Regions from separate parts of the Mesorhizobium sp. M8A.F.Ca.ET.161.01.1.1 genome, predicted to be linked through region 2. Evidence: riboswitches for the same ligand, from Rfam matches in the RefSeq annotation. Region 2 holds a riboswitch; each other region holds the start of a gene.
The links. A riboswitch is a leader RNA that binds a small molecule or an ion and turns the genes downstream of it on or off. The one in region 2 is predicted to bind cobalamin.

Region 1 (7,056 bases), on a different contig from region 2:
CGTCTCCCAGTCCGTGTTGCCCCAGCTCGTTTCCAAGTCGGCCATGATATTGTCGCCGCCGGCCGCCGAGATCATGGCGCTGGGGATGGCGAATTTTCCCGCGGTAAACGGCTTGTCCTCGCCGGAATCGTAGAGGAACACGCGTGTTCCCTTCGCGCTGCCAACCTTGGCGCTGCCGACCTTGGCGCTGATCTCGGCGAGTTGCGCCTTCCAGCCGGCAACAAGCTGTTCCGCTTCTGCCTCCTTGCCGAAGATCTTGCCCAGCTTTTCGACGTCGCCATAGAGCAGGTCCATGGAGGCGGCCGGGCGGCTCTTGTCGAGGTGGACGCAGCTTTCGGTCAGTACCAGCGTCTTGATGCCGTGCGGAGCGAGCGTGTCGGGCGTCACGTCGCCGCCGGGCTTCATGCCGTAGTACCAGCCGGCGAAGAAGAAGTCGGGCTCGACGGCGACGAGGTTCTCCAGGGTCGGATATTTCGGCGCCAGTTCGGGAATGGCACCCTGTTCGGCCTTGAATTCGGGGCCGACCTTGTACCATCCACTGATGCCCGTCAGGCCGACGATCGAAGGCTGCAGCTTCAGCGCGAAGGCCATCTCGGCCATGTTGAGATCATGGATGACGGCGCGCTTCGGCGGAGCGTCGAAGGTCAGCGGCTTGCCGCAGCTGTCGACGGTGACGGGGAAGGCGAAGGCCGTCGAGGCCAGCAGCGAGAGGGCGAGCGAGAAGGCAAGGCGTTTCACGGATTTGCTCCTTGGTTGAACCGTGTCGGACGATGAGGGGCGTTGATCAGGATGGCGGCGAGGCGCGGTTCGGAAGGTCGAACACCGTCAGTTCGCGATCCTCGGTGGGATGGCGCAGGCGAAACACGTCGACGCCGAAAATCTCGCGGATCAGCTGTTGCGTCAACGCCTCGTGCGGCGGCGCCAGCGCCTGCAGCCGGGCTTCGTTCATCACCGCGACCCTGGTGGCGAAGGGTGCCACCAGGGTCAGATCGTGCAGCACCGCGATAACGGTCATGCCGAAGCCGGCCACCAGTTCGAGCAGCTGCGCGCGGGCGCGCGGGTCAAGGTGGTTGGTCGGTTCGTCGAGAAAAAGGATCTTGGGCTCCTGCGCGATGGCACGCGCAAGCTGGGCGCGCTGGCGTTCGCCACCAGACAGCGAGCCGATGCTCCGGCCGAGCAACGACAACAGGCCGGTCCGGCGCAGCGCGTCCACCACAATGTCGCGTTCCTCGCTCCGGCCCCTCAGGCCGGCATGCGGGACGCGGCCAAGCTCGACATAGTCGATCACCGCCAAACGCGGATCCGGTTGGTCGCTCTGGCCCACGACGGCGATATGCAGGGCCCGCTCGGCGGGCGAAATCCTGTCCAGGCGCCGCCCGCCAAGCTTCACCTCTCCGAAGCTCGGCCTGAGCATGCCGGACAACATGCGCAGCAACGTGGTCTTGCCGGCGCCGTTGGGGCCAATGATGGCAAGGCGGTCGCCTGATGTCACCGACAGGCTGACCGCATGGACCAGATGCCGGCCATTCGCTATCGCGCCCAGGTCGCACGCATCGAGAAGCGGCGTTGTCATCGACTGCCTTCCGCCAGCTTGCCCGCCCCCGGAATGCGGGCAAGCGTCTTGCCGGCCAGGCGCGGCGGACGTTGTCCGGAATTGCACCAGCCGTCGGCAAGCGAAGCGTAGAGCCGGGCAAATCGCACGAGGTCGGCGGCGTCGGCCTGCGCGTCGATCGACCCGAAGAGATAGGCGGCCTTGCCTGGTGCCTGGAAAGCCACCGTCAGGGGACGCGCGCAACCCGCCATGCAAGCCACGCCCTCGACCGTGAAACCATGCGCCACGTCAGGCTGGGCCGAGAGGCGGGAGCGCAACTCGGCGCACAAACCTTCGCCCGACCTGACGCCGGTCGGCACGTCGCGGCAAAGGGTGCACACGATGATCTGGTGCATGGGGCTGGGCTGAATACGATCGATTGCGCCGTCCAACTTCACGTCACTTTCAAAACTGGCGACGGAAGAATGTTGGTCGACCGGCCGACAAGACCGATGTCCACGTCTCCTCCCGGCACACCCCGTCCGGTCAACTCAGTGATGGCAGGTCTCCTGGCTCACGGGTCTCTGCGCAATCCTGCCTTCCCAGCCTTGCCGGCCAGTGGCGTTCCGGATCTTGCTCGCCGCTTACAGTTGCGGGGGCAGCCGCGGCCTCGACCCAAAAACCGGGTCTCACCGCGTTCCCTTTTCACCCCTCGCCTTTCGGCTCGGGGACCATCACGAGTCGCAGCCTATGCCGCGAGCGATTTCGAGGCAAGGCGATTGCCTCGTTTTGTTATAACAGAACTCATACGAGAGCAAGCCTGCCGTCGGCATGGGCGCGGACGGACTTTGCGTCCACGCCTGTCAGCGTTGCCGTTTTCGATTTTGCGCCATGCGCAATTTCGATCAAACTGGCCGGGCAACGAGGCGCCAGAGTGAAGACGCCACATGCGAGGAGCACATGAACCCGACCGAGAAAGCGCTATGGTTTGTCGAGAGCCACCTGCCGGAGGCTGTTACGCTCGACGACGTCGCCCACAGCAGCGGCGTGTCGCGCTTTCATGTGACGCGCGCCTTCGGCGCCGCCACCGGCCGTTCCGTCATGGGTTACATGCGCTCGCGCCGGCTGACCGAGGCGGCGCGCAGGCTCGCCGGCGGCGCGCCCGACATACTGTGCGTCGCGCTCGACGCCGGCTACAACTCGCATGAGGCTTTCACCCGTGCCTTCCGCGACCAGTTCGGCACCACGCCGGAACTGGTGCGCGCGCAAGGTTCGACCAAGACACTCGATCTCGTGGAGCCTATCTTGATGGACCATACCCTGCTCACCAGCCTTGAACCACCGCGCTTCGAGACCAGCCGACCCTTCCTCATCGCCGGCTTCGGCGAGCGCTACAGCTGCGAATCGAGCGCCGGCATTCCGATGCAGTGGCAGCGTTTCAGCCCTTATATCGGCAACATCCCCGGCGAAGTCCCAGGCGTTTTCTACGGTGTCTGCCTCAATGGCGACGATGCCGGCAATTTCGACTATGTCGTCGGCGTCGAGGTGTCGGACTTCTCCGACCTGCCGAAGGAATTCTACCGGGTGCATGTGCCGGCGCGGAAATACGCCGTTTTCACGCATCGCGAGCACATCTCGACCATCCGGCGCACGATCAACACGATCTGGAACAGCTGGCTCCCGGCCTCCGGCCATGAAATCGCCGACGTGCCGGAATTCGAGCGCTATGGGCCCGAATTCGATGCCCGCACCGGTAATGGCGGGCTGGAGATCTGGGTGCCGGTCAAGGCATAGAGGCGCCGCTACAGCTCCAGATCCCAGTTCTGGCCAACCAGATCCTTGCCGAAGGAATGGTGAGGCTCTTCCTCGGTCAGCTTGAAACCGGCCGCCTGGTAGATGTGCCGGGCCGCGGTCAGAATGTCGTTGGTCCACAAAGTCAGCGTCTTGTACCCCCTGGCGCGGGCAAAGCCGATGCATTCCTCGACCAGCCGTTTGCCGATGCCGAGGCCCCGCGCCGACGGTTCGACATAGAGCAGCCGCAGCTTGGCCACCTGATCCGACTTGCGCACGACGAAGACCGAGCCGACGACCTCGCCTTCCCGCTCGGCGATCCAGCCGCGCTCCCATTTCGGATCGAATTTCTTTACGAACTCGCCGAGGATCTCAGCGACCAGCGCCTCATAGGTTTCGTCCCAGCCATAGTCCTGCGCGTAGAGCATGCCCTGGCGGCGCGTGACCCAGCCGATGTCGCCAACCTCTAGCGGCCGCAGGATGTAAGGCACCTTGGGTTCCGGTCTGTCGCCGAGCAGGTCCTGAACGATGCGCATGGCCTTGACCAGCCGATCCTGGTCGACGGGCGCCAGTCGATCGAGCAGCGCTCGCACCTGGTCGTGCGAATCCTGGTTGAGCGGCGCGAAGGCTTCCCTGCCCGCCGGCGTCAGCGCGATCGAGGCGCGGCGCGCGTCCGCTTCGGTGGCTTCGCGCTCGACCAGACCGCGCTCTTCGAATTTTTTGAGCAAACGGCTGACATAGCCGGGGTCGAGGCCGAGATCGCGCACCAGGTCGCTGGCGACGAGCCCGTCGCGATGGGCAAGCTCATAGAGCACCCGCGCCTCGGTAAGCGAAAAGGTGCTTTTCAGCCAGCCTTCGTCGAGCACACCGATCTGGCGGGTGTAGAAGCGGTTGAAGGCGCGCACTGCGTCGATGCGTTCCTTGCCGGGGTGGTCGTGGATCGTCATGGCACTCCTCCTGTCGTGGACAGGATCAATCATTTAGTTGACTTAGTCAATAAAGTCATTGCAACGAGGCGCTTCACAACTTCGTCATTCTAGCAGAAGGAGCGAAGCGGAGCGCAGCCCCTAGAATCACGACATCGCAAATGCAGGCGCCAATGGCGAACGCCGAAACGTCACCCCATCGGCAGCACCGGCCAGCGGTCGACGATCCTGCCACGGGAAAGCACCGCGATCGGTCCGAGCTGCTGCAGCACGGCTTCGCTCTGCGTGGGCCGCAGGAGCGCATGGTCGCCGGGCCTGACAACGGCCTCGGCGGGCAGGCCCATGAATTGCTGGTTGGAGGACAGGCCAAGCAGGCCGTTCGTCGTCATGCCTTCGGGAAACACCGGTTCGGCCATCCATTTGCCGCCATAGAGATAACAACCCTTGCGCGGAAACCGGCCGAGCGCCTGGAGCAGACGCGAAACCGCCGGCGGGCCGGGCAGCATCGGCTCGACCACTTTCAGGATCGGCGTCGCAATGAAGGCCGCCGGCTGAAAGCCACCGAGGCCCGGCGTGTCGAAATCGCCGGGCAGCACGAAGGCCGAGCCCATCGACACTTCATTGGCAGCGCCGCCATGATGAAGCAGCGCTGTCTTGCTGCCGCCAATGTTCAAGATATGGCGCTGGTCCATGCCGAGGCGCGCCACGAAAGCGGCGGCTCGTTCCGAGGCTTGCGCCAATGCCCTCGCCGGCCCGCCGAACAGGCCGGGTATATGCGGCGCATGCGCTTCATAGGCCATGACGCCTTCGCAGCGCAGCCGTTTGTGGGCCGGCAGCGCCTTCAACGCCTGCGAGAGGGCTTCCGGTTCGGCGAAGCCGCCGCGATGCAGTCCGACATCGATTTCGAAAGCAATCCGCAGCTCGACGCCGAGTTCGTCGGCGAGCGCGCCATATTCCGCCTGCCTCTGCTGTGTATCGATCAGCCAGCATACCCTCGACCCGGCTGCGTTCCCCTTGGAAAGCGCCGCCCTTGCCGCGCCGACCGGCATCGGCTTGCCGTAGAGGAGGTCCGCATCCGGAAACGCGCTCAGCACCGCCTCGCTGATCGGCGGGTGGAAGGTCATGAAGCGGTGGGTACCAAGCGCCTTGCCGATATGGGCAAGCAACGGCAGGCAAGCGAGCGACTTGTCGACCAGCCGCACGGCGAGGCGGGGATCGAGCCTTTGCTTCACCAGGGCGATGTTGCTGTCCAGCCGGTCGCGGTCGAGCAGCAGGCAGGGTTGGAAGATGCCCGCCTGCTTCAGCGCATCCGAAAGCGAGGCGAAATAGGCTTTCATTGGTCGATGCCGAAGAGATCGGCGATATAGGGCGAGACGAAACGGTTGTGCGGGTCGATGTCGCGGCGCACCGCAATCGCATCGTCCCAACGCGGATAGAGCTTTTTCAGGTCGGCCGCTTTCAGGCTGTGCATCTTGCCCCAGTGCGGCCTGCCGCCATATCTGCGGAAGATCGGCTCGGCCGCGCGCATGAATGGCAACGGATCGTTCGCCGCGTCGTGGTGGATGGCGATGGAACAGGTGAGCCTCTTGTGGAAGGGCGAGAGCCAGAATTCGTCCGATGCCACCGACCGCACCTCCATCGGGAAATAGACTTCCGGAAAATGCTTCTCGGTCAGTTCGATGATCTCGGCCAGCGCCTTCGGCCCCTCCTCGAAGGGAAGATGATATTCCATTTCGTTGAACCTGGTCTGCCGGTCGCTGGCATAGACGTTGAGCCAGTCCTGCACATAATCCTCGGCCGGCACCTTGGCGACCGCGCCCAGGATCAGCCGGCGGCGCAGCGACGGCAGCCAGGCAAGCCCGGTGCGCAAGCGGCGCAGCGTGCGCAACGAGCCCTCATCATCGTCGGTCGGGCGCGTCGTCGTGGCCTCGGCGCTGAAGTCGCTGGCGATGAACTGCGCGTAACCGGAAAATGGAATGTAGTAGAATTCGGCCGAGCGATGCGCGGCCATCATCGTTTCGAAATCGCGCAGCATGTCGCCGATCGGCAGCACCCATTTGCGGCGGCGCAGCCGGTAGGTCGCGATGTTGTTCAGCGTCACTTCGCTCAAGACGCCGAAGGCACCGAGCGTGACGCCGATGGCATGGATCGTCTCCTGATCCCCTTCCCGCTTGAACTCGCGGACTTTGCCAAGCCCATCGACGATCTGCACCGTTTCCAGCTGCGTGTGATAGGCACCGAGCGTCGGCCCCGAGCCGTGAGTAGCCGTGCCCAGCGCGCCGCCTATCGCCTGGCGGTCGATGTCGCCCATGTTGGGCAGGCCCTGGCCGATGCCTTGCAGGATGTGCATGAGCGGACCAAGCCGCGTCCCTGTCCGCACGCGCGCCTGATGTTTTTTCGCGTCATGCGAGACCAGCCCTTCCAGCTTCTCCAGCGACAGGATGGTGCCTTGCGACTTCACCAGCGGCGTGAAGGAGTGACCGGCGCCGACGACGCGGACCGGACCGGGCGCGGTGCGAATGAGATCGCCGAGCTCGCCAGCATCGGCCGGGCTGGCAAGCAGCCGCGGCTCGGCGGTGACGAAGCCCGACCAGTTGCTCCAGCTGCTCGACATGCCGCTCACGCAATAGCCCGGCGACGCCGCGCCACGAGGACAAACAGGCCGAGCAGCACTACGCTGGCGACGGCGCTCGCGGCGGCGAATGCCGGAACCGGGCGAAAATCCTTGCCGTCGATGAGCAGCGACGCCGCGACCGGCCCGATCGCCAGGCCGAAAAGCTGGGCGGCCGGTACCAGCAGCACGGCGGT
Region 2 (7,056 bases):
TGTTCGGATTGACGATGATGGCGAGGTCGGCTTCGGCCAGCGCGGCGAAATCGCCGACCCCGGCCACCTCGTGCCCGGCGATTGCCGCCGCCCTGGCGTGTTCCGCATAGGTCGGCGCCAGCACCAATGCCTTGCCGGGCCGCACCAGCGATGCCACGCGCGGCAGCAGAATCTGCGTACCAGGCGCCGCCACGACGTTGCCCGCTGAAGGCGCGCCATAGGTTTGGGCCGCAATCTCTATCAGCTCGCACCCACGCGCGGCCTCCGGCAATCGCCACAGGGCGGTGGCGGGCAGGTCGAAAAGCGGGTAGGAGTGCGGATTGATACCGGTCGAGAGGTCGACGAACGGCAGCACGGCATTGGGGAAAAGCGCCCTTGCCCGGCCAAGACTTCCACCATGGTCCACCGCTCCTTCAAGAAGCTTCATGTCAGTCCTGATCGCTTTCCTGTCATTGGTTGTCGAATTCGCCCTCGGTTATCCCGACTGGCTGTTTCGCGCCATCGGCCATCCGGTGACGTGGTTCGGAAGGCTGATATCCTTTCTCGACTTGAGGCTCAACCGCGCCACTGATCCCGACGCGCTGCGTCGCCAACGTGGTGTCCAGGCGCTTCTCGTCATCGTGCTGGTGCCGGCGGCAGCAGGTCTTTGCGTGCAGCTTGTCCTGCTCTGGTTCGTCCCCTTGGGATTGATCATTGCCGTCCTTCTGGCGACATCGCTTCTGTCGCAGAAAAGCCTTTACGAACACGTCGAAGCCGTCGCCGACGCGCTCGACAGCGGAGGCCTCGACATGGGCCGAGCCGCCGTCTCGCGAATCGTTGGCCGCGATCCCGAAACGCTGGACCGCGCCGGCGTCTGCCGGGCGGCGATCGAGAGCCTGGCGGAGAATTTCTCCGACGGCATCGTCGCCCCCGCCTTCTGGACCGGTGTCGGCGGGCTGGCCGGCGGCGCCGCCTACAAGGCCGCCAACACCGCCGATTCGATGATCGGCCACCGCACCCCACGCCATGAGGCCTTCGGCTGGGCGGCGGCACGCTTCGACGATTGGATCAACCTGCCGGCATCACGGCTGACGGCGGTGCTGATTGTGCTGGCCGCTTTCCTGGTCAAGGGCACCGACCCCGGCAATGCCTGGCAGGCGGTACGGCGCGACGCGAAAAAACACCGCTCGCCCAATGCCGGCTGGCCGGAAGCGGCCATGGCCGGCGCACTTGGCCTCGCGCTCGCCGGGCCGCGCAGCTATGGCGGCGTCGTGGTCGACGACGTCTTCATGGGCGAAGACGGACGACGCGATGTCGACAGCGGCGACATCCGGCGGGCGCTCCAACTTTATCGTGTCGCCGACTATTTGCTGATTGGCCTGTTTGGGCTGATCGCGGTGATCGCAATCCTGGTGTTCTAGAACTCGATGCCCTGCTGCGCTTTTACGCCGGCGGAAAAATGGTGCTTCGTCAGCCCCATCTCGGTGACCAGGTCCGCCGCCTCGACCAGCGCCGGCTTCGCGTTGCGACCGGTGACGACAACGTGCAGGCCCTCGCGGCGAGCCTTGAGCGCGGCAACCACCTTGTCGAGATCGAGATAATCGTAGCGCAGCGCGATGTTGAGTTCATCGAGCACGACAAGGCTGATCGAGGGGTCGCCAATCAATTCCACGGCCTTGGCCCAGGCGGCTTCGGCGGCCGCGATGTCGCGCTTCAGATCCTGCGTTTCCCAGGTGAACCCCTCGCCCATCGCATGCCAGACGATCCGGTCGCCGAAGGCGGCGAAAGCGTCCTTCTCGCCGGTGTGCCATTTGCCCTTGATGAACTGGACGACGCCGACGCGCTTGCCGTAGCCGAGCATCCGCAGTGCGAGACCGAAGGCGGCCGTGGTCTTGCCCTTGCCGGGGCCGGTGTTGACGATCAGCAACCCCTTCTCGATCGTCTTGCCCGCGACCTCGGCGTCCTGCACCGCCTTGCGCTTGGCCATCTTGGCGCGATGGCGTTCTTCATCCCGGTCTTTGGAGCCCTTGTCTTCGGTCATTTCATTTCACCTTGAGCGGTAGCCCCGCCACCATCAGGAGCACCGTATCGGCGACCGCGGCGACCCGCTGGTTGAGCCGACCGGCGTCGTCGCGAAAACGCCGCCCCAGCGCATTGTCGGGCACGATGCCTTGCCCGACCTCGTTCGACACCACGAACCACGGCCCGCGCGGCCGCGACAGAACGTCCGCCAGCCGTCGGCACGCGGCCTCGACGTCGTGATCCGCCAGCATGTGATTGGTCAGCCACAGCGTCAGGCAGTCGACAAGCACCGGCTGATCATCCGGCAACGCCTCCAGGGCTTCGGCAAGGTCGAGTGGCGCGTCGATGGTCGACCAGCCCTCGCCGCGCCGCGAGCGGTGCAGCGCGATGCGTTCATGCATCTCGTCGTCATAGGCTTGCGCCGTGGCGATATAGGCCCATGGCGAGGGCAACGCCGCCACCAGGGTTTCTGCGTGCGCGCTCTTGCCGGAGCGCGCACCACCGATGATGAAGGTCAGCTTGCCCAGATCAGGCAAAGCTGTCGCGCAGGCTGGTCGCCGTGCCGGTGAAGCGCCCGCGAACCACGCCAACGACCGCGCCGAGCACCAGCCAGAACACCAGATTTGTCACCGTCACCGCCACCACGAACTGATGGTGCAGGCCTTCCGGGATCGGTGTCTCGAAGCTGTCGGGCTGCGGCGCGCCGACAATGTGCGGCGCGACGATCAGCAAGACCGCGAGGATGGTCAACGGCAGCGATCTGCGAAACACGATCAGGCCAAGGCCGATAGCGGTTGCCGCCACCGTTGCCGACCACCAGATCTGGCGCGGCAGGAGATCGGCCGCCGGCATTGCAGGCAGCTCCGGCTGCAGGCCGAGGCCAGGCGCCAGTGTGAACACGGCAAAGCCGGCCAGACCCCAGAAAACGCCCTGGCGCCAGTTGCCGACGCCGCCTGCGAATTCCGAAACCGCGACCAGGACCAATGCGAAGCCGATGCCGGTGACGATATTGGCAAGCACGCTGAAGGCGAAACGCTCTAAGCCGTCGGCCGGCGCCCAGCCTTCATCCTCCGCTACCGGAGCAGCTGCTTCCGCTGCCGGCGCGGCGGAACTCATGGCATTGCCTGCCGGAGCGGCCGTGCTCACGGCGCCGGTATCGGTTGCCGCGGGTGCCGCGCCATGGTCGTGATGATGGCCGCCGCCTGCCTTTTCGTAGACTTCCGCTTTCAGGATCAGCGGAACGGTCGCATAGGCCTGCATGCAGGCAAGAACGACACCGGCCACGAGCCCCGCGATCGCCGCGACGAACACGACGTTGCGAAAAAGGTTCATGATGTCAGATCCCAGTTAGTGGCAGGGAAACGCCATCGAGTGGCGATAATCGTGGGCGGCGTTGTGGACCGCATCGATGTGCGAGAAGCCGACAAAGCCGACAACGAAAATGCCGAGCAGCGCGGCGAGCGCGAGCTGCATGAAGCGCGACTGCGAGGAGACGGAGGCGCCGAGGGAGACGGTAGCAGTGGTCATTTCCAGTCCTTTCGCCCTCCACCCGAGGGCATAGAAGTCAGTCTTTTCGCCGCCGGCAGGTCTCCTGGCTCGCGGATAAGCGCCCTTCCCCACCTTCCCGAAGAAAAATCTTCAGTGGCATATGGAGAGGACTACCGCACACAGTTGCGGGGGCAGCCACGGCATTGGGCGAAACCTCGCCCGCACCGCATTCCCTCTTGGCTCCCAAAAAGGAACCGACGACGTTGGTGACTATAGGGAAATTCGCCGCGCGCGGCAAACCAAATTCCGACAGCCGCCAGCGCAGGAGCGTCGTATCGGCAAAGCCGCTCCCATCCCGTCCTGATTGACAAACTTCATGGCCGGGTGTCGGCTGGCAAGCCTCACAGGAAGCCAGCCATGCAGCCCAATGCCAGCGAGCGCGATCCTTATAACGGGCTGACCCGTACCGAGCCGACGCTGCCCTCATCGGCATATTGGGACCAGGAGAGCTATAAGCGTGATCTCGACGCCATCTGGTACAGAGACTGGCTGCTCGTCTGCCGCGAGGCCGATCTGGCGCAGCCGCTAGCCTTCCGCCGATTCCGCATCGGCACGCAGGACATCCTCGTGCTGCGCGACGACACAGGTGAGCTGCGCGCCTTCCACAACACCTGCCGCCATCGCGGCTCGCAGCTTTGCCAGGAGAGCGAGGGCCGCCTGAAAGCGCGGCTGATAACCTGCCCGTATCACGCCTGGTCCTACTCGCTGCGCGGCGAGCTGGTGCGCGTGCCGTCGAAATCGCTGCCTGACGGCTTCGACAAGGCCGATCACCCGCTTTATCGCGTCGCGCTCTCGGTGTGGCGCGGCTTCGTCTTCGTCAATCTTGCTGAAGATGCCGCCGGCTCGGCGCAATCCTCCTTCGATCCCGCGTCCGGCAACCTCGGCAACTGGCCGCTCGAAACGCTGGTCTCAGGCCATGTGCTGCGCAAGGTCATGAACTGCAACTGGAAGATCTTTTGGGAAAACTTCAACGAGTGCCTGCACTGTCCGGGCGTCCACAAGGACCTGTCGCGGCTGGTGCCGATCTATGGCCGCGGCCTGATGAGCCGGCATGACGATCCCGAATGGCTCCGCCACGCCGACAATGACGCGCCGGAATTTTCCGGCGGCTTGCGCGCAGGCGCCCAGACCTGGTCGCGCGACGGCCAGACGCACGGGCCGGTCTTCTCAGGGCTGAAGCCGGCGGAACGCAGCGCCGGCCAGACCTATGCCACCAGCCTGCCCTCGATGTTCATCGTCGGCCATGTCGACTATGTCAGGACCGTGCGCCTGGTGCCGCTCGGTCCCGAACAGACGGAGCTTGTCGCGGAGTGGCTGTTCGCGCCCGAGGCCCTCGCCGAGACCGATATCGACAACATCATCACCTTTGGCACACAGGTGCTGGAGGAGGACGCCGCCATCTGCGAGGTCAACCAGAAGGGCTTGCGCTCGATGCGCCACACAGCCGGCGTGCTGATGCCCGAGGAATATGATCTGCACCGCTTCCACAATTGGGTGCGCGAGCGCCATGCGGCGGTGACATGAGGGTATGTCGAGATTCAGGTCAGGCCGGCATCACCTGAATATCGACATACCTACAGGGACTTCGGCAGGTAGCGCCAGGTCATGAAGCCGCAAAACGCCGCCAGCAGGCTGAGGGTGACGAACACCGATCCCAGGCCGAAGAACGCCAGCACCACCGAATAGACCAGCGGCGGCGTCAGTTCGGAAAAATCGAGATAGGTGCGGTAGACCGCCGCCATCTGCGCCCGCTCATAGGAGCGTACCGAGCGCATGAAGGCGGTCGAACCCAGGGCGTCGAGCGCGATGGTGAAGAAGGCGCCGCACAACAGGAAGGCGCCGGTCAGCAACGGTGCTGTCGCTCCGATCGTGCCGGCGGCCAGCAGCGATGCCGACATGGCGAAATAGGCAAACGTCATGGTGCGCCGGCCGCCAAAGCGCTTTCCTGCCTTGCCCCAGAAGATAGCCATGAACAAAAGCGCGTTGCCGGCCGAGACCAGCAGGCCGCCAGCGATATCGCCCTGCCCGGTGATGACCATGAACAGCGGCCCATAGACGAAGAATGTCGTCCAGAAGCAGGAGCGGCCGAAGGCGATCAGCCAGGCGAGTCTGAGCCTCGGCTGCGCCACGAAGCGGCCGATATTGGCGAGCGGATTGGCCGGCCGCGTCTTACCCGGGCGGATCGACGGGTTGTCACCCAGCCGGTAGGTCCAGAACAGCGCCAGCAAGGCCAGGGCGAACACCGCCACCGCACCATGCGCGGCATAGATGCCGAAATGCGCGTAAAGAAAGATGCCGAGCGTCGGCCCACAGGTCCAGGCAACCATCGACCACGCCATGCGCAGCGATTCGGCCTGCATGAAGTCGGTCTTGCGGATGTGGTCCATGATGTAGAGGTTGAGCGTGATCGACAGCGCGCTGGCGCCCATGACGCGGCACAGCATGCCGGCCAGTTGCCCGGCGAGCGTATGGGAAACGAAGAACAGCGAGCCTATGGCAAGCAGGCAGGCGCCGGCGGTGTACACCCACCGCCGCGCGAAGCGGCGGATCAGCATCGGCATGAACAGGGTCACCGACAGGCCGAGCAGCGACACGACGGTGTAGAGGATCGAGACGACCTGCTCGTTGTGCAGGATTTCGTAGGCCTGGATCGGGATGACGCTCGACACCATGGCGCGGGCGAAGGATTCGACCGCGTAGAGCGAGGCGAAGGTGCGCGCGTCCGCGGCCTTGAGGGCCGGAAGCCAGATCGGATGGCGCACATGGGTGGACATTGCTTCCCCAAACAGAATCGCGGCGCCAAATCTGGCGCGGACATTTCAGGCCCATTAAGAGGAAACCGACGCACACCCGGCAAAAAGCGAAGCCGGTCAAAGGCTTTCCCGCGCTGGCCCAAACCCGGCGGCTGGCGCGGGCTCCGCCGCGCGGTCCGGGCCAGGGCGACCGGTCTTCTTCTATCCGGTGCAACCGTGATAGTCGTCTTGGAGGGGCTGAATCAGATCACGAGACCATGAGCATCAACACGCCGACCGCACCCGTTCCGGAGCCATCGAAGCGAATCGTCGCCATCGACATCGTGCGCGGCATCGCGTTGATCGCGATGGCGAGCTACCACTTCACCTGGGACCTGGAATTCTTCGGTTACACCGACCCTGGTCTCACCGCCTTCGGCTGGTGGAAGATCTACGCCCGCTGCATCGCTTCGACCTTCCTGTTCCTGGTGGGCGTCAGCCTCTATCTCGCCCATGGCCGACAGATCCGCTGGAACGGTTTCTGGAAGCGGGCCGCCATGGTCGCCGGCGCGGCGGTCGCCATCTCGGTCGTCACCCGCATCGCCACGCCCGACGGGTTCATCTTCTTCGGCATCCTGCACGAGATCGCGCTGGCGAGCCTGCTTGGCCTCGCCTTCCTGCGCCTGCCGGCGCTGCTGACGCTTGTCGTCGCCGCGCTCGTCATCGCGGCGCCAGCCTACCTGCGCTTCGAGGCCCTCGATCATCCGTGGCTGTG
Region 3 (7,056 bases), on a different contig from region 2:
ACGGCCAAGCTCAATGCGCTGCTCGGCTCGCGCGGCGGCAACTGGGAGATCCTGACGACATCGGCCTTCATCACCATCATCGTGCCGCTGATCGTCTTCTTCTCGCTGCAGCGCTATTTCGTCCGCGGGCTGCTGGCCGGCTCGGTGAAAGGAGGTTGAGACAATGCAATCGGCTTTGAAGGCGACTTCGAAACCAGACCCCGCCATCGACCGCGACTGGTGGCGGGGCGCGGTGATCTATCAGATCTATCCACGCAGCTTTCAGGACTCCAATGGCGACGGCATCGGCGACCTCAAAGGCATCATCGGCAGGCTGCCCTACATTGCCGCCCTTGGCGCGGATGCCATCTGGATCTCGCCTTTCTTCAAATCGCCGATGAAGGATTTCGGCTACGACGTCTCGGATTATTGCGACGTCGACCCGATGTTCGGCACGCTGGCGGATTTCGACGCACTGACGGCGGAGGCGCACCGGCTGGGCCTCAAGGTGATGATCGACGAGGTGCTGTCGCATACCGCCGACATCCATCCCTGGTTCAAGGAAAGCCGCTCGAGCCGCGTCAATCCGAAGGCCGACTGGTATGTCTGGGCGGACGCAAGGCCCGACGGTACGCCGCCCAACAACTGGCTGTCGATCTTCGGCGGCTCGGCCTGGCAATGGGACACCAGCCGCCAGCAATACTACCTGCACAATTTCCTGGCCGAGCAGCCCGACCTCAACTTCCACAACGCGGAAGTCCAGGACGCGCTGCTCGACGTCACCCGCTTCTGGCTGGAGCGCGGCGTCGACGGCTTCCGCCTCGACACCATCAATTTCTACTTCCACAGCCAGGGGCTGGAAAACAACCCGCCGCTGCCACCGGAAGAGCGCAACGACCAGACCGCGCCGGCGGTCAATCCCTACAACTACCAGGATCATATCTACGACAAGAGCCGGCCGGAGAACCTCGCCTTCCTCGAGCGTTTCCGGGCGCTGCTCGACGAGTATCCGGCGACCGCCGCGGTCGGCGAAGTCGGCGATTCGCAGCGCGGGCTGGACGTGGTCGCCGCCTATACAGCGGGCGGCAAGCGCGTGCATATGTGCTATTCCTTCGACTTCCTGGCGCCGGAAAAGATCGGCGCAGCCAAGGTCCGCTCGGTGCTGGAAGCCTTTGGCGAGGTGGCCAGCGACGGCTGGTCGTGCTGGGCGTTTTCCAACCATGACGTGATGCGCCCGGCCTCGCGCTGGGCCGCCGGCGAAACCGACCCGACCGCTTATCTCAAGGTTATCTCGGCATTGCTGATGTCGCTGCGCGGCTCGGTCTGCATCTACCAGGGCGAAGAACTCGGGCTCGGCGAGGCCGACCTGCGCTTCGAGGACCTGCAGGACCCCTACGGCATCCGCTTCTGGCCGGAATTCAAGGGCCGCGACGGCTGCCGCACACCCATGGTGTGGGACGGCAATGCCAGCAATGGCGGCTTCTCCCAGGCAAAGCCCTGGCTGCCGGTGCCGGCCAAGCATCTGTCACAGGCGGTCAACGTGCAGCAAGGTGACGAAACCTCGCTGCTTGAGCATTACCGGCGCTTTCTCGCCTTCCGCCGCGCCCATCCGGCATTGGCCAAGGGCGACATCAGCTTCATCGAAAGCCAGGGCGACACCGTCGCCTTCACCCGCCGGGCGGGCAATGAGGAGATCGTCTGCGTCTTCAATCTGGGCGCTGCGCCAGCGAAGGTTGACTTCGGCAACCGAACCCTGCAACCTTTGGCGGGACACGGATTTTCCGGGCAGGCAAGCACCGGTACGGTCGAACTCGGCGGTTACGGCGCCTGGTTCGGGCGCATAGGCTGAACATCTGAGGAACCACTGGGAGGAAATCAATGGCCGATGTCAATTTGAGACAAGTGAAGAAGTCCTACGGCAATCTCAACATTCTCCACGGCATCGACCTCGACATCAAATCGGGCGAATTCATCGTCTTCGTCGGCCCGTCGGGCTGCGGCAAGTCGACCTTGCTGCGCTCGATCGCCGGGCTTGAGGAAATCACCTCGGGCGAACTCAAGATCGACGGCCAGGTGGTCAACGACGTGCCGCCATCGAAGCGCGGCATCGCCATGGTGTTCCAGTCCTACGCGCTCTATCCGCACATGACAGTCTACGACAACATGGCCTTCTCGATGAAGATCGGCAAGGAAAGCAAGGCCGAGATCGACAAACGGGTGCGGCAGGCCGCCGAAATCCTGCAGCTGACCAAATATCTCGACCGCCTGCCCAAGGCGATGTCGGGCGGCCAGCGTCAGCGTGTCGCCATCGGCCGCGCCATCGTGCGCAATCCAAAAGTGTTCCTGTTCGACGAACCGCTGTCGAACCTTGACGCGGCACTGCGCGTCGCCACGCGTATCGAGATCGCCAAGCTCAAGGAATCGATGCCCAACACGACCATGATCTATGTCACCCACGACCAGGTCGAGGCGATGACGCTGGCCGACCGCATCGTGGTGCTAAAGGATGGCCACATCGAGCAGGTCGGCACGCCCATGGAGCTCTACAAGAACCCCGGCAACCTATTCGTCGCCCAGTTCATCGGCTCGCCGGCCATGAACATCCTGCCGGCCACGGTCGACAAGACGGGCAACCCGACCATCATCAGCCATGTCGGCGGCCGCAAGGCGACGGTGCCGATCGCGACGCCTGCTTCGGCAAAGGGAGCGGCGGTCAGCTTCGGCGTGCGGCCGGAAGATCTCGCGATCGCCAGTGGTGCGGACTATCTGTTCGAGGGGACGGTCGATTATGTCGAGCAGCTCGGCGAGGTTCAGTTGGTCTATATCGACATCGGCCGTGCCGACCTGCCGCTGGTGACCAAGCTGCCGGGCAATGTCGAGGTCAGGCGCGGCTCGACGCTGCAGTTGACCGCCAATGCCGGCGACCTTCATATCTTCGATGCGGATGGACGGTCGTTCGCGCTGCACGAAGCGGAAGCAAAAGCCGCCTGAGGCCAGCCATGTCTCGACAACAAAAAAAGAGAGCAGCGGGCAGGCCCGCCGCTCTCTTTTTATACATCACGACGGCTGGTTAGTTGTTGCCGAAGAGATTGCGGTCTGCGCCGTGAGGGGCGGACTTCTGCACGTCGCCGGACGAGTTGAGCAGCTTGTAGATGGGTGAGTCGCTGTTGCGGACCGAACCCGTATGCGACGTATCGACATTGACGGTCGACGATGCAGTGGGCTGATTGGCGCCATTGGAGCCATAGTTGTCACTGCCGGCGAAAGCGCTGCCGGAGAGGGCCAGAACGGCGGCGGCAGCAATGAGGATCTTGTTCATTTCCAATACTCCTAACGTCTTGAATTCCACGAGTGGCGAGCGAGCCCGCCACTCGCAACAGGCGTCAACGGCCGAAGAGGTTGCGATCGCTACCCGGCCGGGTAGGCGCCTCGGTGGCCGGAGCCGACTTGCCGATCGACGCGGTGTTCGCGTTGTCGGTCGACGTGACAGCCGCCTGGTTGGCACCGCTCGAACCGTAGTTGTCGCTGCCGGCAAAGGCGCTGCCGGAGAGGGCCAAGACGGCGGCGGCGGCAATGAGGATCTTGTTCATTTTAGGTACTCCTGAATTTGTGGCATCCACCCCGCGCGGCAGGGTCGCCCCGCCGCAAGCCGGGGATCGGCTGTTAGTTGTTGCCGAAGAGATTGTGGTCGGCGCCCTGGGCAGGCGTCTGAGCAGCCGGCTCCGACTTGCTGGTCGAAGCGGTGTACGAGCTGTCGACAGTGGCAGCGGGGGTGGCGGCGTTCGAACCGTAATGGTCGCTACCAGCGAAGGCGCTGCCGGAAATGGCCAGAAGGGCGGCGGCAGTGAGAACAATCTTTTTCATTTTGGGTACTCCAGTATTTTTCCGTCCGTCTAGCGGCGTGTCTTGGGATTAAAATCGCGTCGTTCGGACCGCCCCGATGTGGGAGAGCACCTCTGCTGTTTCCAATCACGAAGTTGTTCAGCGTGGACCATGACTCTACCACTTGAAATTGTGCCAGTGATTTCCACATCTGTTATTTTCTGTCGTTATATCAATCAGTTAGCTAAAAATGGCACCCCGATCACCAACTGTATCGGAGGCTCGGCGTTCACACCGTCCTGCACGCACCGTCAACAGAAACGAACCGTTCGGTTCGATTTTAGAATCTGCTAATAGTCACTTTTCGAAACTGTTAACCTTTTCGCCCCCGGCAAAGGGGTCGAAAAAACGGTGCCGGCGCGCCTGGCGACAGAAGGCGATTTGATGATGCGACCCCTGTCACGACGTTCCAGCATGCGTGTCGCGCCGCATGGATGCGATGTCGCTTTCATGCCGATGTCGCAAACCCTGCCGTGATTAGATCAGGCATCTCAGGTGCCGCTGCGTGACGACGGAGCGGAGAATTGGGAAGCCGGTCAGATTCCGGCGCTGCCCCCGCAACGGTGGTGGAGTTCAAGTCGCAACGGGAGACCACTGGGCGTAAGCCTGGGAAGGTGTCGCGATGGTCCGTAAGGACGACTCCAGAGCCCGGAAACCAGCCCGAGATGGCTAGAACTCGACTGATCGCGGTGGGCGGTCAAGAGGCGGATGGTGTTTGTCCGGCTTTGCGCCGATCTGCGTCCAGTCCTTCCTCAATCACCACCAGTTCAGTCCTTGAAAATGAGGACAGGACATGGACGCGCGCAACGACATGCTGAGGCTCTTGAACAGCCGCAGACAAGGCTTTTCGCTGGAACAGCCTTTTTACACCGACCCGGACTACTTCAAGCTCGACATGGAGCTGATCTGGTATCGCGACTGGCTGTTCATCGGCCATGATTGCGAATTGCCCAAGCCGGGCAGCTTCATCACCGTGCAGATCGGCGACTATCCTATCGTGCTGGTGCGCGATCAGCAGGGCAAGATCAACGCCTTCCACAATTCCTGCCGCCATCGCGGCAGCCGCGTCTGCAACAGCGACAAGGGCATGGCCGCCAAACTGGTCTGTCCCTATCACCAGTGGACCTATGAGCTGGACGGGCGCCTGCTGTTCGCCCGCCAGATGGCCGAGGGGTTCGACAAGAGCCAGTTCGGGCTGAAGCCGGTCGCCTGCGAAAGCGTCGCCGGCTATGTCTTCATCTGCCTGGCCAAGGAGCCGGCCGACTTCGCGCCGATGCGGGCGATGATCGAGCCCTATCTCAAGCCGCACCGGCTGAGCGAGGCCAAGATCGCCTTCGAGAGCACGATCATCGAGAAGGGCAATTGGAAGCTGGTCTGGGAAAACAACCGCGAATGCTATCATTGCGCGGGCAATCATCCCGAACTGTGCAAGACCTTCCCGGAAGCACCGACCGTGACCGGCGTGCAAGGCGCCGACAGCGATCCGGAGATGCTGGCGCACTGGGCGAAGTGCGAAGCTGTTGGCCTGCCCAGCAAATTCCGCATCGACCCGGCCGGGCAATACCGCGCCACCCGCGCGCCGCTGCTGCGCGACGCCCAGAGCTACACGATGACCGGCAAGCGGGCGGTGAGGAAGGACCTGTCCGACAGCGTTTCGGCCGACCGCATCGGCACGCTGATGCACTATCACTACCCGACGACCTGGAACCACATCCTCGTTGATCATGCCGTCACCTTCCGCGTGCTGCCGGTCAGCGCCACCGAAACGGCAGTGACGACGAAGTGGTTGGTGCACAAGGACGCGGTCGAGGGTGTCGACTACGATCTCGCCGAACTCACCCATGTCTGGACCGAGACCAACGACCAGGACCGCCGGATCGTCGAGGAGAACGCTTTCGGTATCCTGTCGCCGGCCTATGAACCCGGCCCGTATTCGGAGCTGCATGAAGGCGGCGTCATCCAGTTCGTCGACTGGTATGCCCGCTTCATCGGTCCGCGCCTGGCCGAAGGCGGGCGGCCGGCGCTGCGCAGCGTCGCCTAGCGCATGTCACCCAAAAGTGTGCAGCGGTTTTGGGATCACGACATCCGCAAAATGAAAGGTATGCAGGGATGAATGCGATGACCGACCTTGGCCTCTATCGCCATCTCGACCAGATGGCGCCCTGGAACGACAGGCTGCAGGTGCTGGAAGTGACCGGTGTCAGCGACGAGGCGCCCGACGTCAAGACCTTCACCTTCCGGTCCGACAACCAGACCTGGTTCCGCTACAAGCCGGGCCAGTTCGTGACGCTGGAACTGCCGACGCCGGATGGGCCGCTGATGCGCACCTACACGCTGTCGTCGTCGCCGTCGCGGCCGTTCTCGATCGCGGTGACGGTGAAGGCGCAGGCGGGCAGCATCGGCACACGCTGGATGTTCGATCACCTGGCGCCCGGCTCGCACGTCAAGGCCTATGGACCGGGCGGCGACTTTTCACTGCACAGCCATCCGGCGGCGAAATATCTGTTCGTCTCGGCCGGCTCCGGCGTGACGCCGATGATGTCGATGCTGCGCTGGCTGAACGACTGTGCGCCATGGACCGATGTCGGTTTCGTCAACTGCGCGCGGCGCCCGGAAGAAATCATCTTCCGCAAGGAACTCGAACTGCTCGGGGGCCACATGCCTGGCCTGTCGCTCGGCTTCATGATCGAGGAGCGGTCGAGCCGCGAGGGCTGGTACGGCCATATGGGCCGCATCGACGCCATCCGGCTGCCGCTCCTGGCACCCGATTTCCGCGAACGCGAAATCTTCTGCTGTGGGCCCGATCCCTTCATGCGCGCCGTGCGCGGCATGCTCGAAGCCGCCGGCTTCGACATGGCAAAGTACCATCAGGAAAGCTTTGCCGCGCCGACCGTGGACGAAGTCCCGGCACCGTTTGCCGCGCCGGCTGAAGCCGGCGCGGCAATTTCCGTCGAAGCCGCGACGCCGATCCGCTTCGCGCTTTCGGATGTCGACGCCGACTGCGTCGCCGGCCAGACCGTGCTGCAGACCGCGCGCGCCTCGGGCGTGCGGATACCGGCGGCCTGCGAATTCGGCCTGTGCGGAACTTGCAAGGTGAAGAAAGTCTCCGGCAGCGTCGAGATGAGTCACAATGGCGGCATCCTCGATCATGAGATCGACGACGGCTTCATCCTGGCCTGTTGTTCCAAGCCATTG
Region 4 (7,056 bases), on a different contig from region 2:
CTCCACAATGGGTGGCGCCGTCGGCGCCGACGAAGCCGGCGCGATCGATGGGGAAACGCACGGGCAGTTTCTGGATCGCGACGTCATGGACGACCTGATCGTAGGCGCGCTGCAGGAAGGTCGAATAGATCGCCGCGAACGGCTTGTAGCCTTCCGATGCCAGGCCGGCGGCAAAGGTCACCGCATGCTGCTCGGCGATGCCGACATCGAAGGTCCTTGACGGGAACACCTCGCCGAACAGGTCAAGGCCGGTGCCGCTCGGCATGGCGGCAGTGACGGCAACGATGCGGTCGTCCTCGCGGCCCTCCTGGATCAGGCTTTCGGCGAACACCTTGGTGTAGGCCGGCGCGTTGGCCGGCGCCTTGGCCTGCGCGCCGGTGATGACGTCGAATTTGTTGACGCCGTGATACTTGTCCGCGGCGGCTTCCGCCGGCGCATAGCCCTTGCCCTTCTGGGTGACGACATGGATCAGCACCGGGCCCTTGCCGTTGTCGCGGACATTTTTCAGGACCGGAATCAGATGTTCCAGATTGTGACCGTCGATAGGGCCGATGTGATAGAAGCCGAGTTCCTCAAACAAAGTGCCGCCGGTGACGTAGCCGCGCGCATGCTCGACCGCCCGCGTGATGGCGCGATCGGCCCGCTTGCCGAGATAGGAGGTCAGCTTCTTGCCGAAGTCGCGCAGGCCGACATAGGTCTTGCCGGAAGCCAGTCGCGCCAGATAGGCGCTCATGGCGCCGGTCGGCGGCGCGATCGACATGTCGTTGTCGTTGAGGATGACGATGAGCCGGGCATCGAGCGCGCCGGCATTGTTCATCGCCTCATAAGCCATGCCGGCCGACATTGCGCCGTCGCCGATGACGGAAATGACATTGTTGCGGCCGCCTGAGAGGTCGCGGGCGGCGGCCATGCCCAAGCCGGCCGATATCGACGTCGAGGAATGGGCGGCGCCGAACGGGTCGTATTCGCTCTCGGCCCGGCGGGTGAAGCCCGACAAGCCGCCTTCCTGGCGCAAGGTGCGGATGCGGTCCCGGCGTCCGGTCAGGATCTTGTGCGGATAGGCCTGGTGGCCGACATCCCAGATCAGCCGGTCATCGGGTGTGTTGAAAACATAGTGCAGCGCCACTGTCAGTTCGACCACGCCCAGGCCGGCGCCAAGATGGCCGCCGGTGCGGGACACGGCATCGACCAGTTCGGCGCGCAGCTCGGATGCCAATTGCGGCAATTCGCTCTCGGCCAGCGTGCGCAGGTCGGCCGGGATGCGAATCCTGTCGAGAAGCGGCGTATGCGGCGTTGCGTTCACGTTGGGCCCAGACTTTCTGTTCATCGGCGGGATAGGCCGCCGGCCGGCGAAAGTAAATGCGTGTCGGTGACGCGGACGGCCAGCCTCTCGATCCGCTCAGCCTTCCGGCAGCGGAATGAATTCCTTCTCATCGCCAGGAACGATATCGAAGCGGCCGGTCTTCCATTCCTGCTTGGCCTGCTCGATGCGCTCCTTGGACGAGGAGACGAAATTCCACCAGATGTAGCGCTTCGAACCGAGCGAGGCGCCGCCGAACAGCATGAAATGCGCCCCGGTCAGCGATGATATGACGATCTCGTCGCCGGGGCGGAACACCAGCAGCCGTTCCGCCGGAAAGACGTCGCCCGAAATCGAGACCTCGCCCTCCAGCGTGTAGATGGCGCGCTCTTCCGCATCGGCCGGGATTTTGACACTGGCACCAGGCGCCAGCCGCAAATCAACGTAGAGCGTTTCGGAATCCGCCCGCACCGGAGACCGCAACCCCTGGAAATCGCCGATGACGACGCGGCCGCTGACGCCTTCGGCATCGATTTCGGGAAGCCGAAGCGCCGCTGTGTTCTCGAACACCGGCGCAACCTCTTCCTTGCCGTCGGGCAATGCCAGCCAGGTCTGCAGGCCGGAGATGGACATCGGCGCGCCGCGCAATTCCTGCGGCGTGCGCTCGGAATGGACGATGCCGCGGCCCGCGGTCATCAGGTTCACGTCGCCGGGCTCGATCACCATTTCGGTGCCGAGCGAATCGCGGTGCCTGATCTTGCCGTCGAACAGATAGGTCACGGTCGACAGGCCGATATGCGGATGCGGACGGACATCGAGCGCCTGGCCGGCGCGCAGGATCGCCGGACCCATGCGATCGAAAAAGATGAACGGCCCGACCAGGCGCCGCTTGGCGGTCGGCAAGGCGCGGCGCACATCGAAGCCGCCAATATCCTTGGCGTTCGGGATGACCATCAGCTCGATCTGGTCGCTGGCGAAGGCATCGCCGGCCTCAGGGTCTTTCCCCGGGAAGAAGCTCATGAACTCTCCTGGTCAGCGCTCGGTGGCTGCCTCGGCCGCATCAGGCAAAGCGGATCGCGGCCTTTGCTCTTAGTTTGGCCGCCACCTCTTCGCGATTGCGCGGATGCTGGTGGGTTTCGAGGGAATCAAGCAATTCGCGTGCGGATGCCGCGATGGCTTCGACAGCATGATCGAACGCATGCTGGTTCTGTTTCGACGGACGCGTCGTTCCGCTCAGCTTGCGGACAAACTGGAGTGCCGCGTCGCGGACTTCGTCATTGGTTGCCGGCGGATCAAAATTGAACAGGGTCTTGATGTTTCTGCACATCGTTTCCAAACCTCCTCTGGTCCGTTTCAATCGGGACGAACTGTATCCTCAATCATGATCGTGTCCAAAAATCGGTAAGGCTGCTCGGAGCCTTAGTCCGCGTCGAGCGGCTCGGTTCCAACCGGCTTGCCATCGCGCGACAGCCTGATCTTCTCGACCTTGTCTTCGGCTGCCTTCAGCAACCGGTCGCAATGCGCCTTCAGCGCCTCGCCACGCTCGTAGATCCGGATCGACTGGTCGAGCGGCACGTCGCCACGCTCGAGATCATCGACGATCTTCTCCAGCGCGTCGAGTGCCTGTTCGAAGCTCATCGCCTTGACGTCTTCATTGATCTCACCGCTCATCATTCATCCTTTCATCAGTCGCCCGACATGGGCGGCGACCGAAAATGCCAATCCCTGCAGATCGTAGCCACCCTCGAGTAGGCTGACGAGCCGGTTGCCGCCGTGGCGTGCGGCGCGCTGCATCAACTGGCCGGTCGCCCAGTCGAAATCGTCCTCGGTCAGATTGATCTCGGCCAGCGGGTCGCGGTGGTGCGCGTCGAAGCCGGCCGAAATGATGATCAGGTCGGGGGCGAAATTGTCGAGCGATGGCAGCACGCGCGACAGGAAGGCATCGCGAAACACCTCGCTGCCGGTCTGTGGCGCCAGCGGCGCGTTGACGATGTTGCCGGCACCGGTCTCGTTCTTCGCCCCGGTGCCTGGGTACAACGGCATCTGGTGCGTCGAGCAATAGAGCACCGACGGATCGTCCCAGAAAATATCCTGCGTGCCGTTGCCGTGATGCACGTCCCAGTCGACGACGGCGACACGCTCGGCGCCGTGCCTCTTCTGCGCATGGCGGGCAGCGATCGCCGCCGTGTTGAAGAAGCAGAAGCCCATTGCGGTGGTCTTTTCGGCATGGTGGCCGGGCGGACGGGCGGCGACGAAGACATTGTCGGCGCGGCCCGCAAAGACGTCGTCGACGGCGGCGTTGGCGGCGCCGATCGCCGTGATCGCGGCCTGCCAGCTCTTCGGGCTGGCGGTGGTATCGGCGTCGATGTGGGCAATGCCTTCGTCGGGGATGGCGGCGCGGACACGCGCGACGAAATCGGCGGGATGCGCGTAGAGGATCGTCGCCTCGTCGCCTTGCGGTGCCTCGACGCGGTCGAGCGCGGCAAAAGCTTCGTCGTCGAGCACGCGCTCGATGGCGCGCAGGCGGTCGGGCCGCTCGGGGTGACCCGGCGGGGTGACGTGTTCGAGAAAGATGGGGTGCGTGTAGAGACGGGTAGCCATCTCCCCTATCTAGTGCCCCGACGCCGTAATGGCCATGCGTGGCGGCTTGATCGCTGGGGAAAATCACGCCTGCGTCCATTGGCGTCGCTGCGGGGATTGGCGCCGCCGGGGCTTCGGCGTAAGGTTGCCGCCACTGCCTGGTGCCTGCCGGTCTGTTTGTTTTAGCCGCATTCTGCGACGCCAAATGATTTCACTTGGCTGCAAATGCTCCGGCGGGAGAATCGGGAACACGGTTGAATTCCGTGGCGTGCCCAACGCTGTAAGGGGGACCGCGCCGGTAAATGCCACTGTCGATGACGGGAAGGCACCGGACGCGGGTTGATCCCGAGCCAGAAGACCGGCCTGGCAGGCATCGTCATCCGCATGGTCAGGCGGATGACATCAGAGCGATGTGGGTCCTCTTGGACGCGCAAAGTTCGCTCTGAGAATTTGAATTGCTGCAATCGCAAGGGGACAAGCGATGCCGGAAGCCATGACCGCTCCATTGGGCGATGGATTTGATCAGATAGCGCGTGACGCGGTTTATCGCGCCATGTTCACGCGGCGCGACGTCCGCAGCCATTTTACATCGGAGGCGATCGACGATGCAGTGCTGGCGCGGCTGCTGCTTGCCGCCCACCACGCGCCATCGGTCGGCTTCATGCAGCCCTGGAATTTCATCGTCATTCGCGATGCCAAGCGACGGGCGGAGGTGCGCGACCTGTTCCTTGCCGCGCGTGAACAGGAACTGCCGGCAATCGAGGCAGACCGGCAGGCGATTTACCGCAAGCTCAAGCTCGAAGGCATTTGCGAAAGCGCATTCAACATCTGTATCACCTGCGACCGCGAGCGCTCGAAAGGCTCGCCGCTGGGGCGCTGGCACAACCCCGAAATGGACCTCTACAGCACGGTCTGCGCGGTGCAGAATTTCTGGCTGGCCGCTCGCGCCGAGGGTGTTGGCGTCGGCTGGGTCAGCATCATCGAGGCGCAAGCGCTGAACAGCCTGCTGTCCATCCCCGATCACGTGACGCCGATCGCCTATCTCTGCGTCGGTCGTGTCTCGGAGTTCGCGCCGAAACCGGACCTCGAAACGCATGGCTGGGGCCGACGCCTGACGCTGTCCGACCTGATCATGAGCGAGACGTTTTGCGGCCAGGGTGAGGCACCGCTCAAATCGGCGGTGGCCCGCCTCGACACCGTCACAGGTGCGCCCACCAGCCCCGCCGATCAATGCGTCGCGGCGGCCGTGCCCCAGCGCGAGCCGCCGAAGGTCGAGAGCGCCTTGTCCTTGAGTTCCCGGAACTTCGACGAGGCTTCGGCCAGCCTGGCGTCCCAGGCCGGATCAGGCACCTGGCCCTCGATGGTCTTGAAATAGACCTGCATCAGGCAGGCAATGGCGAATGGCTCGATGAAGGCCGCCTTGAAAGCCCAGGCAAAGACGATGGCGAGCACGAAAGCCCAGCCGGCGAGTTGCCCGGGCATGACATAAAGAATGGCGGCTGCCGGAGCCAGCATCAGCAGGAAGATCACGAAAGACACGCCCCACATGATGACCGCCAGCCAGACGGCGTTCTTGACCAAGGTCTTGCCGTTCTGGGCGTAGAGCACCACGCCTTGCCGCGCCGTCTCGAAGGGCGAGGACGAATTGATGCGGATGTTGTAACCGAGAATGATCTCGTCGACATAGGTCAGCGACAGGCGGATCACCGTGTTGAGGAACGAGACCAGGCCGCTCAGGCCGGGAATGGGCAGGAAGGCCGCGATGCCGCCCAGCAGGCCGGTGATGGCGCGGATGGCGCCCTTGACCAGCTGGTCGACGACGAAAAGGATGTTCGCCTCGGCAAAGCGCTCGGTCACAACCTCTTTCGCGTAGGCGATCTGGTTCTGGCCGTCGGGAACGTCATGTCCGTCGATCAGATGCACCATGACGGCGATATGGCCTGCCTTGACGACGTAGAGGATGTATTCGCGCAGCCAGTAGACAGCGATCGAGACGACGCCGAATCCGACCACGCCGCCCCAAAGGGCAAAGGACAACGGTCCGTCGGGATCGGTGGAGATATGGCCGACGCCATAGCCGACCGAGGCACCGGTGCCGGTGGCCATGATGTAGGCCAGCGTGATGCCGAAATAGACGATCATGCGAAAGACAATGAAAGGCCAGGTCCGCATCATGATGGATACCGACCTGCCGATATCGAAATCCCACATGCCCCGAATCCCCCAGAGGTGGCTGTGGAGGATGCGCCCAAACCAGCTATTGTCAATTGGAGGCGGTGGCGGAAGCGCCACGGCGGCTCAGTTTGGCCGTGCTTCCGGTTTGTCGAGCAGGCCTTCGAGCAATTGCTTGAACGCGGCCACCACCTTTCTCGACGTCGCTTCGGGATCGTTCGAGTTGGCGATCCGCTGTGCGGCCTGACTGCTCGCACCGTTGATCAACCCCGCCGCCGTTTCGGGATCGACGCCCGGCACCACCATCCCCTCCTGTTGCAGCGCCGTCAGATGATCGGTCATTGAACCGACGCAGGCATTGGCATTAGACCATTGCGCCGGATCGCCCAGCACGGCCGGGCCATCCCGGAACATGATGCGCTGGATTTCCGGCTCCAGCGCCATTTCGATATAGGTCGTGCATTCGTCGACGAAATGCTGCCAGCGGGTCGGCGCCCTCGCCGCGACCTCATTCACCCGGGCGGCCATTTCCGCGTCGATCTCGGCGATAACCGCCTGCAGCAGTCCCTTCTTGTCGCCGAAGTGATGATAGAGGGCACCGCGTGTCAGTCCGGCCGACGCGGTGAAATCGTCCATCGACGCTTCGGCGTAGCCAATGGTGCCGAAAGCCTGGCGGGCCGCCGTGATCAGCTTGGCTCGCGTCTCGGCAATCATCTCCTTGCGGGGTTTGTGCATGGTTCTGGACCTATTCACATACGCCTCGTATGCCAATTGACATACGCTACGTATGAACTATCTGACATTCATACGCATCGTATGTAATTGTCGCTTCATCCTTTGTCGAGGAACCCGCCATGCAAAACCCCTATTCGGAAATCTTTCGCGCCCCCGGAGCCAAAGGCTTTGCGGCCGCCGGCTTCCTGGCGCGCCTGCCGATCGCCATGGCACCGATCGGCATCGTGGCTATGCTGTCTCAGACGCGTGGCGAATACTGGCTGGCCGGC

Region 1: it holds a riboswitch for cobalamin, as region 2 does, so the genes downstream of both, EN804_RS13615 (DUF1636 family protein) here and EN804_RS08870 (CbtB domain-containing protein) in region 2, are expected to answer to the same signal.
Region 3: it holds a riboswitch for cobalamin, as region 2 does, so the genes downstream of both, EN804_RS26935 (aromatic ring-hydroxylating dioxygenase subunit alpha) here and EN804_RS08870 (CbtB domain-containing protein) in region 2, are expected to answer to the same signal.
Region 4: it holds a riboswitch for cobalamin, as region 2 does, so the genes downstream of both, bluB (5,6-dimethylbenzimidazole synthase) here and EN804_RS08870 (CbtB domain-containing protein) in region 2, are expected to answer to the same signal.

What each region holds. Positions count from the first base shown of each region.
Region 1 covers NZ_SRTD01000004.1:412,594-419,649, reverse strand. The annotation lists gene EN804_RS13625 (ABC transporter substrate-binding protein) at 1-738, opposite strand, end outside; gene EN804_RS13620 (ABC transporter ATP-binding protein) at 785-1,573, opposite strand; gene EN804_RS13615 (DUF1636 family protein) at 1,570-1,947, opposite strand; cobalamin riboswitch at 2,073-2,282, opposite strand; gene EN804_RS13610 (AraC family transcriptional regulator) at 2,492-3,325, shown strand; gene EN804_RS13605 (helix-turn-helix domain-containing GNAT family N-acetyltransferase) at 3,334-4,269, opposite strand; gene EN804_RS13600 (DSD1 family PLP-dependent enzyme) at 4,440-5,585, opposite strand; gene EN804_RS13595 (D-arabinono-1,4-lactone oxidase) at 5,582-6,862, opposite strand; gene EN804_RS13590 (MFS transporter) at 6,868-7,056, opposite strand, start outside.
Region 2 covers NZ_SRTD01000003.1:42,595-49,650, forward strand. The annotation lists gene cobD (threonine-phosphate decarboxylase CobD) at 1-427, opposite strand, end outside; gene cbiB (adenosylcobinamide-phosphate synthase CbiB) at 426-1,400, shown strand; gene cobO (cob(I)yrinic acid a,c-diamide adenosyltransferase) at 1,397-2,020, opposite strand; gene cobU (bifunctional adenosylcobinamide kinase/adenosylcobinamide-phosphate guanylyltransferase) at 2,022-2,537, opposite strand; gene EN804_RS08865 (CbtA family protein) at 2,530-3,333, opposite strand; gene EN804_RS08870 (CbtB domain-containing protein) at 3,349-3,528, opposite strand; cobalamin riboswitch at 3,565-3,763, opposite strand; gene EN804_RS08875 (aromatic ring-hydroxylating dioxygenase subunit alpha) at 3,907-5,073, shown strand; gene EN804_RS08880 (MFS transporter) at 5,124-6,323, opposite strand; gene EN804_RS08885 (DUF1624 domain-containing protein) at 6,560-7,056, shown strand, end outside.
Region 3 covers NZ_SRTD01000014.1:102,115-109,170, reverse strand. The annotation lists gene EN804_RS26965 (carbohydrate ABC transporter permease) at 1-159, shown strand, start outside; gene EN804_RS26960 (alpha-glucosidase) at 164-1,828, shown strand; gene ugpC (sn-glycerol-3-phosphate ABC transporter ATP-binding protein UgpC) at 1,858-2,970, shown strand; gene EN804_RS26950 (DUF680 domain-containing protein) at 3,050-3,298, opposite strand; gene EN804_RS26945 (DUF680 domain-containing protein) at 3,363-3,569, opposite strand; gene EN804_RS26940 (DUF680 domain-containing protein) at 3,643-3,843, opposite strand; cobalamin riboswitch at 4,338-4,540, shown strand; gene EN804_RS26935 (aromatic ring-hydroxylating dioxygenase subunit alpha) at 4,655-5,902, shown strand; gene EN804_RS26930 (hybrid-cluster NAD(P)-dependent oxidoreductase) at 5,980-7,056, shown strand, end outside.
Region 4 covers NZ_SRTD01000011.1:98,142-105,197, forward strand. The annotation lists gene dxs (1-deoxy-D-xylulose-5-phosphate synthase) at 1-1,327, opposite strand, end outside; gene EN804_RS24250 (pirin family protein) at 1,400-2,320, opposite strand; gene EN804_RS24255 (DUF2277 domain-containing protein) at 2,361-2,627, opposite strand; gene EN804_RS24260 (exodeoxyribonuclease VII small subunit) at 2,720-2,971, opposite strand; gene EN804_RS24265 (histone deacetylase family protein) at 2,975-3,901, opposite strand; cobalamin riboswitch at 4,080-4,262, shown strand; partial or broken gene bluB (5,6-dimethylbenzimidazole synthase) at 4,434-4,943, shown strand; gene EN804_RS24275 (hypothetical protein) at 5,108-6,091, opposite strand; gene EN804_RS24280 (TetR/AcrR family transcriptional regulator) at 6,179-6,787, opposite strand; gene EN804_RS24285 (MFS transporter) at 6,907-7,056, shown strand, end outside.